Regions from separate parts of the Streptomyces sp. M2CJ-2 genome, predicted to be linked through region 3. Evidence: riboswitches for the same ligand, from Rfam matches in the RefSeq annotation. Region 3 holds a riboswitch; each other region holds the start of a gene.

Region 1 (4,985 bases), on a different contig from region 3:
GGCGCGATGCGCCCGACCGACACTCACCGTAGTCGCCACCGCATCACGTGCGGTGGTCAGTTGACAAACTTGCCCGGACAGCGTCCCGCTCTGGTATGAGGCTTCGTACGACAGACCGATAAACCCGTCAGGGAGTCACTTCGAAACGGTCACAGCTCGATCCGACCTGGTCAGAAGTGGTCACGGGCACATGCCGAGGGCCGGGGAACTCATGGCTCCCCGGCCCTCACCCTTCCGGCGTCCACCCATCAGGACCGCCGCGGCGGCCGCGGTCCCTCCGTCACGGCGACCCCCAGGGCTCCTTCAGCCCGAGGAGGGTTCACAGAATTCTCACTCTCCGTAGCAGCACAGGCCATGGCTCCTGGGCTCCTGAGCTTCTGACCCAGGTCATTCCTCTCCCACCAGGTCCAGGTCCTCGGGGGAGGAAGCGGAGGGACCCGTGAGGGGGTCGGGCAGCGGCCACTTGTGGTTCGGGACGTGTCCCACCTCCCGCCACCACGTCTTGGTCGGCAGCTCTCCCGCGGGCTCGAAGGGCAGGCCCGGCACGGGGAAGGCGGCGGGCTGACCGACCGCGTCGGCGGCCGCCATCGTCCACTCTCCGGGCTCCGCCCAGGGATGCGGGGCCAGGTTGAAGGTGCCCCAGTGGATCGGCAGGAAGACACCGTCCGGACGGCCTCTCTGCAGGTCCAGATGGGCCTGGACGCCCTCGGCCGGGTTCATGTGGATCTCGGGCCAGGAACCAGGCCCCGGGATCGGGTCCGGCCTGCCCTTGGGCCAGAAGTCCGAGTACGCGCCGATCTGGATCATCGTCGCGTCGAACGGGCCGTGGTCGGCGCCGATGTCCTCGAAACCGTCGAAGTAGCCGGTGTCGCCGCTGTGGTACACGCGGTGCTCCGCGCCTGCCACGACCCAGGAGGCCCACAGGGTGTGCTGCGTGTTGCGCAGTCCCCGGCCGCAGAAATGGCGGGCCGGGGTGGCCGTGAGAGTGAGCCCGCCGACCCTCGTCGCCTCGTGCCAGTCCAGTTCGCGCAGCCGGTCGGCGGACACGCCCCAGTGCTCCAGATGGGCACCCACCCCGAGCGGCACGGCGAACAGCGTGTCCGTGCCGGCCAGCGCCTTGATGGTGGGCAGGTCCAGGTGGTCGTAGTGGTCGTGCGAGATCACCACGACGTCGACCGGGCCGAGCGCGGCCAGCGGCAGGGGCACCGGGTGCAGCCGCCGGGGTCCGACGAAGGGGAACGGGGAGCAGCGCTCGCCCCACACGGGGTCGAACAGGACCCGCTGACCGTCGATCTCCGTGAGGACGCTGGAGTGGCCCATCCAGGTGAGACGCAGCCCGGTGACCGGCGGGCGGGCCAGATCGGCGAGGGTGGTGGAGTGCACCGGCACGGTGCCGCGCGGCGCGCGGTTGTACCGGGTCTCCTTGTCGAAGTAGGTCTTCACCAGGTCTCGGGCCGAGCCCTCGGACCGGGGCCGGGTGGGGCCCCCGGGGTTCTGGAACACCCCGTCCCGGTAGTGCGGGGATCTGCGGATGCGCGCCATGCGCTCTCCGCTCGGGTCCGCGCCGAAGGCCGCGGACCGTAGCGCACGGATCCCGGAGCTCTGGGAACGGAAACCGGCCACGATGCCTCCCAGCGGAGTCGGTCAGACATCCCATTATGTGCGGACGGCCCGGTACCGCCGTGGCGGACGGGGCAGAACCGGCCGCCCGGGGCGACGTGCCCTGGGGGCTCCGGCTCCTCACGGGGGCGGGGTGCGGGCGTCTGCTCCCGCACCCCGCCCCCGGGCCCGGCGGCCGCCTCCGTCCCCGCCGGCGTTACGCCACTGAGGCGATCCTCACCTTGATGTCGTCCGGGGACAGCGTCCCCTTTGCCGTCACGTGGTCCCCCGAGGACTCCCCGCGCAACCGGCGCCCTATCCACGGCACCAGGTACTCGCGCGCCCAGTGGACGTCGTCCCGCCGGACGTCGAGGCTGCCGCGCGGCGGCAGCGGGGGCCAGGGCTGCTCCGGGTCGGCCGGGACGTCCAGGCCGAGGGTCTGGCCCGCGCGGAGCGCCACGCGCGTGTGCCCCTCGGGCGACAGGTGGAGCCGGTCGGCGTCCCAGGCCCTGCGGTCCTGGACGCTCTTCAGGGACCACAGGTCGAGCACCGGGCAGCCGTACCGGTCGGCGACGGCCCGCACATGCCCGTTGTAGGTGGCGATCTTGCCGCGCAGATGCTTGAGCAGGGGCACGCCCCGGGTGTCGAACCCCGTGGTCACCAGGACCGTGCCGGAGACCGCCGTGAGCGCGGCCACAGCCCGCTCGAAACGCTCGGCCACCTCGTCGGGGTCGGTGCCGGGGCGGAGGATGTCGTTGCCGCCCGCACAGAAGGAGACCAGTGCGGGAGCCAGTTCGACGGCCCGCGGAACCTGGTCGGCCATGATCTGGTCGAGCAGTTTTCCGCGCACCGCGAGATTCGTGTACCGGAAGTCGCCTTCGGGGCGAAGGTCGGCGAGAAGTACGGCGAACCGGTCGGCCCAGCCGACGAACGCCCCGTCCGGGCCGGGGTCGCCGACGCCCTCGGTGAAGCTGTCCCCCACCGCCACGTACGACCCGATCACTGATGTGCTGTCACTCTTCGAATCGTCTGCCACGAGGGGACATGATTCCCTTTCGAATGTGACCTACGCGACCGTAGGAAGGGGTTGACGCGCGGTGAGATAAGCCACTCCCGAAGCATTGCCCCATTCCGGAACAGTCCTGTCGGCGAGAACGTTGAGGGCGAAACACGGCGAAGGCCGGACCCCGGGATCGGGGTCCGGCCTTCGCCGTGCGTCAGGCGGGTCGTCGCGGGGGTCAGGCGATGGAGATGCCCTTCGCACCGAGGTAGGCGACCGGGTCCACGTCCGAGCCGTAGTTCGGCGTGGTGCGGATCTCGAAGTGCAGGTGCGGGCCGGTCGAGTTGCCGGTGGACCCCGAGAGGCCGACCTGCTGGCCGCCGCTCACGGTCTGGCCGGCCGAGACGGACAGCGAGGACAGGTGGGCGTACTGGGCGTAGTGGCCGTCCTCGAGCTTGATGACGACCTGGTTGCCGTACGCACCGGCCCAGCCCGCGGAGACGACGGTGCCCGGGCCGACGGCCTTCAGGGAGGTACCGGTCGGAATGGCGAAGTCGACACCGGTGTGGTAGCCGCTGGACCACATGCTGCCGGCCACCTTGTAGGCGGTGCCGAGGCCGCCACCGGGCACCGGCGAGCTGTAAGCGGAGGTGTTCGCGGCCCGGTTCGCGGTCGTGGCGCCGGAGGAGGCCTTCGGCGCGGACTGCTCGGACTGCTTCGGCGCGGAGGACGGAGCGGACGAAGAGGGCAGACCCAGGGAACCGGAAGGACCGGAAGAGGCCGACTTCTTCGGCGTGCTCGTCGCGGCCTCGCCGTCGACGGAGAGCTTCAGACCGGGGTGGATGAGCGACGGGTCGTCACCCACGGCCTCCCGGTTGTCGGCGTAGAGCTGCTTCCAGCCGCCGTCTATGTTCTCGGACTCGGCGATCTTCGCCAGGTAGTCGCCGCCCTTCACGATGTACGTGCGGGCGACGCCGTCCTTGCCGCTGTCGGCCTTCTTGCCGTCGGCCTTCTTGTCGGCGACGGAGAACGACTGGACTGCCTTCTCCGGGGCCGCCTGCGCAGGGGCGGCGTTCGCTCCGGTGGCGCCGAGAAGCGGCAGGGCGAGCGCGACGCCACCGGTGCCGGCGACGGCGATGGAACGGGTGAAACGCAGAGCGCGGGGACGGCGGTGCTTACCCTTTGCGGGCATGACGAATTCCTCTCCGGCGCCTACGAGGTGAGCTGTCGGGTTCGGACTGGAGATGCCCGGCCGCGTCGAGACGCGACTTAACCCCGAGCCTGTTCCGGAGACCGGAACAGGCGGTGGTACCTGTGGGTCCCCCGCTCCTGCCGTACACGGGTCAGTGTGTGCGGGCTCCGGGCGGCGGCAGGATTAGGCGTCCGTCCGGATCGATGGCGAACGTAGGCGACCACGCCACAAAGGGACAAGCGCGATGTTCCGAGCGAAGGCCCTTTTCTGTGCCCCATTGACCTGAATTCCGTCACACAGAGTCGCCCCGGATTTCCCGCACCCCCCGAATTCCCTTGCGAAACACCGGAATTACGTGAACATGGCGACAACGCATCGTCACCGATATGACGATGCTCACCACACCCTCCCCATATCCCCTTCCATCGGGGCACGTTGTGTCGAATGGAACTAAACGGACAGAACGCCTTCAATTACCCGATCGGGGGCGCTCCGCTCCGGCCGGACGGCGGGCCCGGAACGCCCGTGCCGACCGATCCGCGGACAACTCATTGCCCCCGACAGGCATGTCGTATCGTCGAGTGACACCCGTCGGCGCCTCCCCGCCGACGGCGAGAGGGAGGGGCCCCTGTGACGCAGCACATCCCGTCGACCGAACCCGAGCTGACCGGAGTGCGGAACTTCCGAGACGTGGGCGGACTGCCGACCGTGGACGGCCGCCGGGTACGGCACGGCGTGCTGTTCCGCAGCGGTCATCTCGCCCACGCCACCGCGTCGGACGCCGACTTCCTGTCCTCCCTGGGACTGCGCACCGTCTTCGACTTCCGCAACGCGGCCGACCAGAAGCTGGACGGCCACGACATCGAACTGCCCGGCGTGCGCCATGTGAACCTGCCGCTGAGCGACCCGGCCGACGGCGCCCGGTTCTGGAGGATGGTCCGCGACGGCGACCTGGACCAGCTGCGCTCGATCCTCGCCGACGGCAAGGGGGCGGGCCGGATGATCGCCTCGTACCGCGCGATCGTCAGGGAACGCACCGCCGAGCACTCCCAGGTGCTGCGCTCGCTCACCGAGGAAGGCGCCCCCGCGCTGATGCACTGCGCGGCGGGCAAGGACCGCGCGGGCCTGTCGGTGGCGGTGACGCTGCTCGCCCTGGGCGTGGAGCGGGACGCGATCTTCGACGACTACCTCAAG
Region 2 (4,985 bases), on a different contig from region 3:
GCCACCAGGCACACCCGCTTGGCGCCGCCCGCCAGCCCGGCCGCGGCCGCCTCCGACGCCTGCTCCGGCTTGAGCCAGGTGTACTTGAGGATGTCGGCCTTGGAACCGAGCCGCTGGGAACAGTAGGAGCAGTCCTCCGGGCACAGGCCCGACTTGAGGTTGACCAGATAGTTGAGTTTCACCCGTCGGCCGAACCAGTGCCGTCGCACCTTCCCGGCCGCGGTCACCACGTCGAGCAGGTCGTCGTCGGACGTCCTGAGGACGGCCAGCGCTTCCTCGCGGGTCGGCGTCTCGCGCCGAAGCCCCTTGTCCACCAGCGTGTTCAGCAGATCCATGAAAGCCGATCCTGTCCTATTCGGCCGCCGTGGCCAAGGAGGGTTCGCACAACAGAGGCGCTTCACAGGTGTGGGCATGGCCACACAAGGGTCCGCCGATCGCCCGGCTAAGGTCTGTGCATTGCCTACAAAAGCCCCGGAGGACCCATGGCGTTCGGCTGGATCGATGAGCAGGCGGAGCTGCGGCGCCGGGCCGGACTCGTACGGACCCTGCGCCCGCGGGCCGCCGACGCGCCGCTCCTCGATCTGGCGAGCAACGACTACCTGGGCCTGGCCCGCCATCCGGAGGTCACTGAGGGCGCGGCACGGGCCGCGCGGACCTGGGGCGGCGGGGCGACCGGGTCCCGGCTCGTCACCGGCACCACCGAACTGCACACCGCGCTGGAACGCGAACTGGCGGACTTCTGTGGCTTCGAGGCGGCCCTCGTCTTCTCCTCCGGCTACGCGGCCAACCTCGCCGCCGTCACCGCGCTGGCCCCGCACGGCTCGCTGATCGTGTCCGACGCGGGCAACCACGCCTCGCTGATCGACGGCTGCCGGCTGGCCCGCGGCGGGACGCGGGTCGCGGCGCACGCCGACCCGGACGCCGTGCGCAAGGCGCTGGACGGGCACGCCGGACCGGCCGTCGTGGTGTCCGACACGGTCTTCTCGGTCGACGGGGACGCCGCCCCGCTCACCGCGCTGGCCGAGGCGTGCCGGGAGCACGGCGCGGGACTGGTGCTCGACGACGCCCACGGCCTCGGGGTGCTGGGCGACGGCGGACGCGGCGCCCCGCACGCGGCCGGACTCGCCGGCGCCGACGACGTCGTCGCGACGGTCACGCTGTCCAAGTCGCTCGGCAGCCAGGGCGGGGCGGTGCTCGGCCCGGCACGGGTCGTCGAACACCTCGTCAACGCGGCCCGGACGTTCATCTTCGACACGGGCCTCGCCCCCGCGGCCGCCGGCGCCGCGCTGTCGGCGCTCCGGCTGCTGCGCCGGGAACCCGGGCGTGCCGCACGGGCGGGCGAGGTGGCGCGCGAACTGCACGGACGGCTGACGGCCGCGGGTCTTCGAGCGGTGCGTCCCGACGCCGCGGTCGTCTCCGTGCGCGCCCCGTCCCCGGAGCAGGCCGTGCGATGGGCGGCCGACTGCCGGGCGGCCGGCCTGTCCGTGGGCTGCTTCCGTCCTCCTTCCGTGCCCGACGGCATCTCACGGCTCAGACTGACCGCCCGCGCGGACCTGTCCGGGGCCGAGATCGAACGCGCTGTACAGGTGGTCGGCGAGACGCGGCCATGAGTCGGCGGGGCACGGCCGTGGGTCGCTCGACGACGGACGGTTCGGTCGGTGGTGCCGGTCGGGTGGTCGGGTCGGTGGTGCTGCCGGTCAGCGGACCGAGGCCACGAACTTCGTCCAGCTCCCGGGGGAGATGAGCAGCGCGGGTCCGGACGGGTCCTTGGAATCGCGTACGGCGAGCAGCCCGGCACCCGGGCCGGTGGCGGGCCTGGCCGTCTCGACGCAGTTGTTCGCTCCCGTGCTGTGGCTGCTGCGCAGCCACCGCACACCGTGCAGGTCGGTGCTGGAGGGAAGGGTCCGAGGCGGTACGGGCATCGTGCCTCCTTACGCGCCGGCAGCTGTCCCGGCGATGAAATCCAACGAGTCCTCGGGCGAAAGGGCGTGGATCGAAAGGGCGTTGAAAGCCTCCGAGTACACCCGGAGGTCTTCTTTCCGCTCGAGATAGAGGCTACTCGTCAAGTGGTCGAGAACCACGACATCCAGATCGGCGGTGCGCGAAAATGAGAAGATGACGAAAGGACCGGTGACGCCGATGTGCGCCCCTGCCGTGAACGGCAGGATCTGGAGCCGCACATGGGGAAGGCGTGCCGCCTCCACGAGCCGGTTCAGCTGCCGGGTCATTACGCCGGGACCGCCGACCTCCCGGCGCAGCACCGCCTCGTCCAGGACGGCGGCCAGCTCCAGGGGCGGCTCCGTCCGCAGCACGTCCTGCCGGGCCAGCCGCACTTCCACCAGCGTGTCCAGCCGCTCCTTCGAAGCGCCCTCCAGCGCGGCCTCGGTCACCGCCCGCGCGTACTCGGGTGTCTGCAACAGCCCGGGAACCACTGTGGTCTCCAGGGTGCGCATCGCGCCGGCCTGGGACTCCAGGCTGATGAAGTCCCGGTAGGTGGGTGGCAGTACCCCCCGGTACGCGTGCCACCAGTGATGCCGTCCGCCGCTGTCGTCGGACCCCGCCAACACCAGCAGCAACTCCCGCAGCTGACGGTCCGCCAAGCCGTAGGCGTCGAGCAGTAACCGCACATCGGCCGGTTTCACCCCGCTCGTGCCCGTCTCGATCCGGCTCACCTTCGACTGGTGCCAGCCCACCAGGCGGGCCGCCTCACCGCTCGTGAACCCCGCCGACGTGCGCAGCGAGCGCAGTTCGGCACCCAGTTTCCGGCGGCGTACCGCGGGACCGTGCTGCATCGTTCCCCCTTACTCCCCATGAGCCACCCGCATACGGTCTCTCGTCGCAGAGTTCACCGATTTGAGCGACAGATATATGCATATCTTGGCCGTATCGTCGCCCACACCCTGCGGTGATGGCAGTCTGGCGACGAAGCACCAGTGCGGGACCGTACTCGAATCAGCCGCTCCGTGCCGGACCGTGGACCCGTGGGAAAGGGACGACGTCGCCATGGCAGACCATCTGGAAGCATCCATCACTCTGCCGAGCGATCCGGCCTCGGTTTCCGCCGCGCGCGTCCATGTGATGGACACGCTGGCGGAGTGGGGCATGCCGGCGGACACGGAAGTGTCCGACACCGTGCGGCTGATCGTGTCCGAACTGGCCACCAACGCCGTGCAGCACACCCTCGGGCAGTCGCCCACGTTCACGGTGGACATCGCCCTCGACCACGACGAGCGGTTGCGCATCGGAGTCACCGACAGTCATCCGAGGTTCCCCAAGCGGCTCCCCGCCGCGGTCCAGCAGGACAACGGCCGGGGGTTGGTCATCATCCGCTGGCTGACCGCGGAGCGCGGCGGCAGGATGAGGGTCCGCCCCACCAGGGACGGCGGCAAGACCGTCTTCGTCGTGCTCCCGTGGGCCGTCCCGGCCGAGCCGGTCACGGCGGCGGGACGGCAGGAGCCGTAGGGGCCACGACGGAACGGCACGGCTCAGCCGCGTCGGTGACTCCCCGACAAAGCGGCGGAGGCGGCGACAGGGGGGTGTGCCGCCGCCCCGCGGCTCAGCCGACCCGGCCGTACCAGACGCTGCGGGTCCAGATCTTCTGCAGGCGCACCACGTCCCCGGTCTTCGGGGCGTGCCAGATCTTGTTCTGGCCCGCGTAGATGCCGACGTGGTAGATGTTCTGGCCCGAGTGGAAGAACACCAGGTCGCCCGCCTTGCGTTGGGAGGCCGAGACCTGGCGTGTCTTGTTGTACTGCTGGGCGGCGGTGCGCGGCAGTTTCTTGCCCGCCTTCTTGAAGGAGTAGAGGGTCAGGCCGGAGCAGTCGAAGCGGGACGGTCCGGTGGCGCCCCACCGGTAGGGCGAACCCTCCTTGGACGCCGCGACCTGGAGGGCCTTGGTGGCCGTACTCGCTGCCGCCGCCTCCGAGGCGGCACCGGGAACCACGAGCGAGCCGCCCACGGCGGCGAGGGTGAGAGCCGAGGCCGTGCCGGCCCGAGCCATGAGAGACGGGACACGATTGAGCGCGGACATGCGCAACCCTTCGTCAGCCGCCTGTGAAGGATGACCTGTCGGATTCGGGCTGGCGAAGTTGCCCGGCCGCACATGTGCGGCTTCACCCCAAGGGCTGCTCGGAACGAGAACCTCCGCTCCGGCGACCCGTCGTGCTCGGGTCCTCCACTCCTGCCGATCCACTCCTGTCGACCGGTCATCCGGGCGGCGGCAGGACTCGGCGTCCGCCCGGATCGCCCCGCCGCGGCGGCGGGGGCTTGTCGTCAGTGAGCGATCTTGGCAATGGTCGGCCCGAAATCCCACTGGAACCGGGGGTTTGTGTTGTTACTCACCACTCATCCGTTCGGGTGGACAGCGCTGCGTTCGGGGCACCGTCCAGGGTGCCGAGGAGCCCCGGACCAGCATCGGAGTACTTGATTCCGAAATGGGGTGCGCGTGGTGCGCAACCTCGGCGGCCCGAAAAGAAGTCGCGCATCTACGCCGCATGGGGGTACGTCTTTTGGTCCGTTTCGACTCAGGTGCGGACGTGACGCCGGCGCACGCCCCGTCCGGACCGGTAGGGGCGTCAACTGCCGGAGCCCGGAGGCAGGATGACGCGGGCCGTGCGTCGCTCGCCGTCCAGCACCCGCAACGCGCGGGCCAGGGTGGCGGTGTGCAGTTCGGTCTCGCCGCGCCGGTGCATCAGGGCCAGTGCGTCGCGCAGGGCGACGGCCTTGCCGACCAGTGCCTGCGCGGCACGCAGTCCCCGGTAGGTGTCACCGTCGCGGGCCGGGTTGATCCGGCCGAGCAGGTCGACGGCCTCGAGGTAACGGTCGATCAACTCGGCCTCGGCGCTGGTCAGCGCGGGCAGCGGCGGTAGTTCGGGTGGCAACATCGGCGGCTCACCTCGTGCCGGGAGTGGCCTGGAGGCCCTCGCGGCGGGTCACGATCCGGTCCGCGAGGCCGTAGTCCACCGCTGCCCGGGCGTCGAGGACCG
Region 3 (4,985 bases):
AGGCGCGCGCGAAGAGGAAGTCGCCGGTGAGGACCGCGACGGAGTTGCCCCAGCGGGTGTTCGCGCTGGGCACCCCGCGCCGCACACCCGCGTCGTCCATCACGTCGTCGTGGTAGAGCGTGGCCAGGTGGGTCAGCTCCACGACCACGGCGGACGGTACGACGCCGGGCGCGTAGGGGTCGCCGAACTGGGCGGCGAGCATCACGAGCAGCGGCCGGAACCGCTTGCCGCCGGCCCGCACCAGGTGCTGAGCGGCACCCGTGATGAAGGGGACCTCACTCTTGGTGGCCTCGAGCAGCCCTTCCTCGACAGCCGTCATCCCGGCCCGGACATCGGCTTCCAGAGCCTGGTCCCGCACGCTCAGCCCGAATGGCCCGACGACGGTCACGAGGGGTCTCCTGTCTGCTGGTGTCCACTGGCGCTCAGACGTCCTGCACCGTTCACCGAGAGGTCGCTGGTTGTCGACAGGTCGCTGACATCACTCGAGTCAGCGTATCCGGTCATGTTTCGATCACCGCCAGCACCCACATTCCCCAAACTCACCCAAGCACGCGCGAACGGCACGTCACGACGTCCTCCGATATCGGATCACCATCAGATCGTTTCCGATCAGGTGACAAAAAGGGGCATTTGTCAACTTCTCTGACGAAACCCGCCCGCGCACCGGTACACCCCGAACCACATCTCGACACACGATCCATCCTGCCCGCCCCGGTGCCCGATTTGCCGTAATTGACAATCGAATTCCCGTTGGCGGCAAATGCGCCCGCGCGGTGCGGCCAGTGAGGTCGGTCACGCACACCCCGACACCTCCGCGACTCCCCCGTACGGGCGTTTCCCCTTCCACCGAACGCGAGTTGACCGTCGGCACCCGCAGGGGATCAAGTCCCCCAAATAGCCCAAAGCAAGATCAAATGGCGTCATACGTGACGCTCGCGCTTGTTCCCGACATGCGCTCTCGCATACGTTCCCGGCCTGTCGGGCGGACGCCGAATCCTGCCACCGCCCGCACCACCCGTCGATCAACTCACTCACGCACGGCAGGAGCGGGGGACCCAGGTAAGTCGCCGGACCGGTTCGCACCGGGACGGCTCGGGGTGAAGCCATGCCCTCAGGGGCGCGGCCGGGCACTCTCCCGCCCGAACCCGACAGCTCACCTCGCAGGCGTAGGAGAGGAACGCACACATGCCCGCCATGCCCGCATCCGGTCGGCGCCGCTTCGGCCGCACCCGCCTCGTCCGCTCCCTCGCCGTCGCCGGCGTCGCAGCGATCGCCCTTCCGGTGTTCGGCGCCACCAGCGCCGCCGCCGCTCCCGCCACCCCCGTGTCGTCCGCCCCGGCCGCCGCCGGCACCGAGACGGCGTACCCGGACAACCTCGACGGCTGGATCCGCGAGTCGCTGTCGATCATGGCGCGGCACGGCATTCCCGGCAGCTACGACTCCATCCACCGCAACATCATGCGCGAGTCCTCCGGCAACCCGCAGGCCATCAACCTGTGGGACTCCAACGCCGTCGCCGGCACCCCGTCGAAGGGCCTGCTGCAGGTCATCGACCCGACCTTCCAGGCGTACCACGTGCCCGGCACGGCCTTCGACCCGTTCGACCCGGTCGCGAACATCACGGCTGCCTGCAACTACGCGGCGGACCGCTACGGCTCGATCGACAACGTCTTCGGCGCCTACTGAGACGTCCGGGCGCACCGGGGCACGCCCGGCCCACGGGGTCACCCGTCGGCGCGGAGGCCGGGACGGCACGTGTCGGGGCGCGTGCCGCCCCGCCCCACCCCGCCCGCTGTGCCGAACAACCGCTCGAGGACGACGGCCACGCCGTCGTCCTCGTTCGTCGTGGTGATCTCGTCGGCCACCGCCTTCAGCTCGGGGTGCGCGTTGGCCATGGCGACACCGTGGGCCGCCCAGTGGAACATCGGGATGTCGTTGGGCATGTCGCCGAAGGCGACGGTCCGTTCCCGGCTCAGCCCCAGGTGCTCGGCGGCCAGCGCCAGCCCCGTCGCCTTGGTGACACCGCACGGCTGGAGTTCCACGGTGCCCGGCCCCGACATGGTGACCGTGGCCAGCGAACCGACCACCGAACGCGCCGTCGCCGCCAACTCGTCGTCACTCAGGAAGGGGTGACGCAACAGCACCTTGGTGATCGGCAGCACCCACAGATCGTCCCGTCGGCCGATCCGGACGGCGGGCAGCGTCGGGTGCGGCATCCGGTAGCCCGGCTCGATCAGGGTGAGTCCGTCGACCCCGTCCTGGTCGACCGCGGCGTACACCTCCCCCACCTCGGCCTCGATCTTGCCGAGCGCGGTCTCCGCCAGTTCCCGGTCCAGCGTGACGGAGTGGAGCAGCCGGTTCGCGCCGGCGTCGTACACCTGCGCGCCCTGTCCGCACACCGCGAGCCCCGTACTCCCCAGCTTGTCCAGGAGCGGCCGCACTCCGGGGGCCGGGCGGCCCGTCACCACGAGATGCCGGGCACCGGCCCGCGTCGCCAGCGCCAGTGCGGCGAGAGACCGGTCGGAGAGAGAGTCGTCGCCGCGCAGCAGCGTCCCGTCCAGGTCGGTGGCGATGAGTGAACAATCGGTGGGTGCGGCCATGATCAGAGAATACGGACACCGTGCCCACCCGACTCACCCTCGACCGGAACGTCTCCGTCCGCACGTCCTCACCCCTTATCCTTCGCGCCCCACCGCCGGGCCGTCGCCGCCCGACCGCTTCACCACGACCGCGCGCCCGCCTCGCCACGGCCGCCCGCCCGGCCGTTTCCGTCATCGGCGGGTACGGACCTGTTAAAGGCCTCTGCACCACTTGGCAACAACATGGTCTGCTACCTACCGCCCTGGTGGTCCCGGGCGGTACCTTCCAAGAGTCCAGGGGGGACTTGATCGGGGGGTCAGGTGAGCAGTGGACGCACACGTGTGCTGAGGCTCGAGGAGCTCGGCGAGGGGGAGCGGGAACGCTGGCGTGAGCTGCGCGCCGCGACGGACGCACCACGCAGCCCGTTCATGGAACCGGAGTTCGCCACCGCCGTGTCCCGGGTGCGGCCGCAGGCCCGGGTGGCGGTCCTGTACGAGGGGGCGTCCGCCGAACCGGCCGGCTTCCTGCCGTACGAGCGGGGCGCGTGGGGGCAGGGCCGGGCGATCGGGCTCGGGGTGTCGGACTGCCAGGGCGCCGTCCTGCGTCCGGGCCTCGCCCCGGACACCGGTGAACTGCTGCGCGCCTGCTCGGTGTCGAGCTTCGCCTTCGACAACCTGGAGGCGGATCAGGCCCTGTTCGTCCCGCACGCGGCCGAGGAGCACACCACCTATGTCATCGACGTGGAGAAGGGCTACGAGACCTACGAGTCCGTACTGCGCACCCAGTCGCCCAAGTTCCTGAAGACCACGCTGGCCAAGGAGCGCAGGCTCGGCCGCCAGGCGGCCGGACCGGTGCGGTTCGTCTTCGACGAACGCGAACCGGCCGCGCTGCGCGCTCTCATCGAGTGGAAGTCGGCCCAGTACCGCAGGACCGGGCGGCGCGACCGGTTCGCGCAGGAGTGGATCACGCGGCTCGTGGGCCGCCTGGCCGAGACCCGGGCACCGGAGTGCACGGGCACGCTGTCCGTCCTGTATGCCGGGGACCGCCCCGTCGCCGCGCACTTCGGCCTGCGCTCGGCCTCGGTCCTGGCCTGCTGGTTCCCGGCGTACGACGTGGAGTTCGCGAAGTACTCGCCGGGACTGGTGCTGCATCTGCGGATGGCGAAGGCGGCGGCCGGCGAGGGCATCGGCCTGCTCGACATGGGGCGGGGCCCGGCCGAGTACAAGGACTCGCTGAAGACGGGCGAACTCGCCGTCTACGAAGGGGAGGCGATGCGTCCGGGCCTGGGCGCCGCGCTGCATCTGCTGCGCCGCGGGCCCGTACGCCGTGCGCACGGCTTCGTCCGCGCCCACCCTCGTCTCGCCTCGCTGGCGTCGCGGGCGTTGAAGGGGGCGGGGCGGCTGCGCCGGTCATGAGGGGCCGTTCGTCAGGACAGTTCGCGAGGACCGTTCATGAGGACGTTCATGGGGACCGTTCATGGGGAGGGGAAGGGCTCATGGCCCGCACGGCACGTACGCAGGAGGAGATACGGCGGTTCCTGGACCTCGGAGCGGTTCAGGTCGCCGAACTGGACCTGAACGGTGAGGAGACCGTCCTCAGACCCGGTCCGGGCAGCCCACCGGTGACGCACGGAGAGGTGTTCGTCCTGGTCAGGCGGTCCGGCCGGCCGGTGGGCACGCTGCTGGGGCGGGTGCCGGAGGGGGCTGATCCGGCAACGGTCCTGGCGGCGCTCGCACGGCAGGAGCACGGGCAGGAGCCGGCCGCGGGGCGAGGGCAGGGCGCGGAGAGGTCCGTGACCGCCGGACCACCGCCGCCCCACACCTCGGTCGTCGTGGCCACCCGGGAGCGGGCCGGACAGCTTGCCCGCGCGCTCGACTCGCTCCTCGCGCAGGACCATCCGGACTTCGAGATCGTCGTCGTCGACAACGCGCCCGTGACGGACGAGACGCGTGACCTGGTGGAGCGGAAGTACGGGGAGCGCGTGCGGTACGTGTGCGAGCCGGTCTCCGGGCTCGCGACCGCGCACAACACCGGGCTCGCCGCCGCCCGCGGCGAGGTGGTCGCGTTCACCGACGACGACGTCGTCGCCGACCCCCGCTGGCTCACCGAGCTGACCACGCCCTTCGCCGCCGACCCCGGACTCGGCTGTGCCACCGGCCTGATCCTGCCCGCCCGGCTCCGCACCCCGGCCCAGGTCCTGCTGGAGAGCCACGGCGGTTTCGCGAAGGGGTTCACCCCGACGACGTACGACCCGAAGGACCCGCCCCGCGACGAGCCGTTGTTCCCCTTCACCGCGGGCCGGTTCGGCTCCGGCGCGAACATGGCGTTCCGTGCGGAGGTGCTGCGCGGGGTCGGCGGCTTCGACCCGGCCACCGGCGCCGGAACGCCCGCCCGGGGCGGCGACG

Evidence for each region. Region 3 has a riboswitch for cyclic di-AMP ahead of JL475_RS04595 (transglycosylase SLT domain-containing protein). Riboswitches for the same ligand answer to the same signal wherever they lie in the genome.
Region 1: it holds a riboswitch for cyclic di-AMP, as region 3 does, so the genes downstream of both, JL475_RS25245 (M23 family metallopeptidase) here and JL475_RS04595 (transglycosylase SLT domain-containing protein) in region 3, are expected to answer to the same signal.
Region 2: it holds a riboswitch for cyclic di-AMP, as region 3 does, so the genes downstream of both, JL475_RS01145 (C40 family peptidase) here and JL475_RS04595 (transglycosylase SLT domain-containing protein) in region 3, are expected to answer to the same signal.

The regions. Positions count from the first base shown of each region.
Region 1 covers NZ_JAESIF010000038.1:59,662-64,646, forward strand. Annotated here, with positions in the region: gene JL475_RS25235 (MBL fold metallo-hydrolase) at 388-1,623, opposite strand; gene JL475_RS25240 (SGNH/GDSL hydrolase family protein) at 1,817-2,602, opposite strand; gene JL475_RS25245 (M23 family metallopeptidase) at 2,838-3,791, opposite strand; cyclic di-AMP (ydaO/yuaA leader) riboswitch at 3,796-3,958, opposite strand; gene JL475_RS25250 (tyrosine-protein phosphatase) at 4,422-4,985, shown strand, end outside.
Region 2 covers NZ_JAESIF010000001.1:168,901-173,885, forward strand. Annotated here, with positions in the region: gene bioB (biotin synthase BioB) at 1-335, opposite strand, end outside; gene JL475_RS01125 (8-amino-7-oxononanoate synthase) at 483-1,610, shown strand; gene JL475_RS01130 (DUF397 domain-containing protein) at 1,698-1,922, opposite strand; gene JL475_RS01135 (helix-turn-helix transcriptional regulator) at 1,932-2,792, opposite strand; gene JL475_RS01140 (ATP-binding protein) at 3,004-3,462, shown strand; gene JL475_RS01145 (C40 family peptidase) at 3,557-4,030, opposite strand; cyclic di-AMP (ydaO/yuaA leader) riboswitch at 4,034-4,242, opposite strand; gene JL475_RS01150 (hypothetical protein) at 4,575-4,883, opposite strand; gene JL475_RS01155 (ATP-dependent Clp protease proteolytic subunit) at 4,891-4,985, opposite strand, start outside.
Region 3 covers NZ_JAESIF010000003.1:63,580-68,564, reverse strand. Annotated here, with positions in the region: gene JL475_RS04600 (polyprenyl synthetase family protein) at 1-388, opposite strand, end outside; cyclic di-AMP (ydaO/yuaA leader) riboswitch at 1,019-1,182, shown strand; gene JL475_RS04595 (transglycosylase SLT domain-containing protein) at 1,195-1,686, shown strand; gene JL475_RS04590 (HAD family hydrolase) at 1,725-2,600, opposite strand; gene JL475_RS04585 (GNAT family N-acetyltransferase) at 2,922-3,995, shown strand; gene JL475_RS04580 (glycosyltransferase family 2 protein) at 4,076-4,985, shown strand, end outside.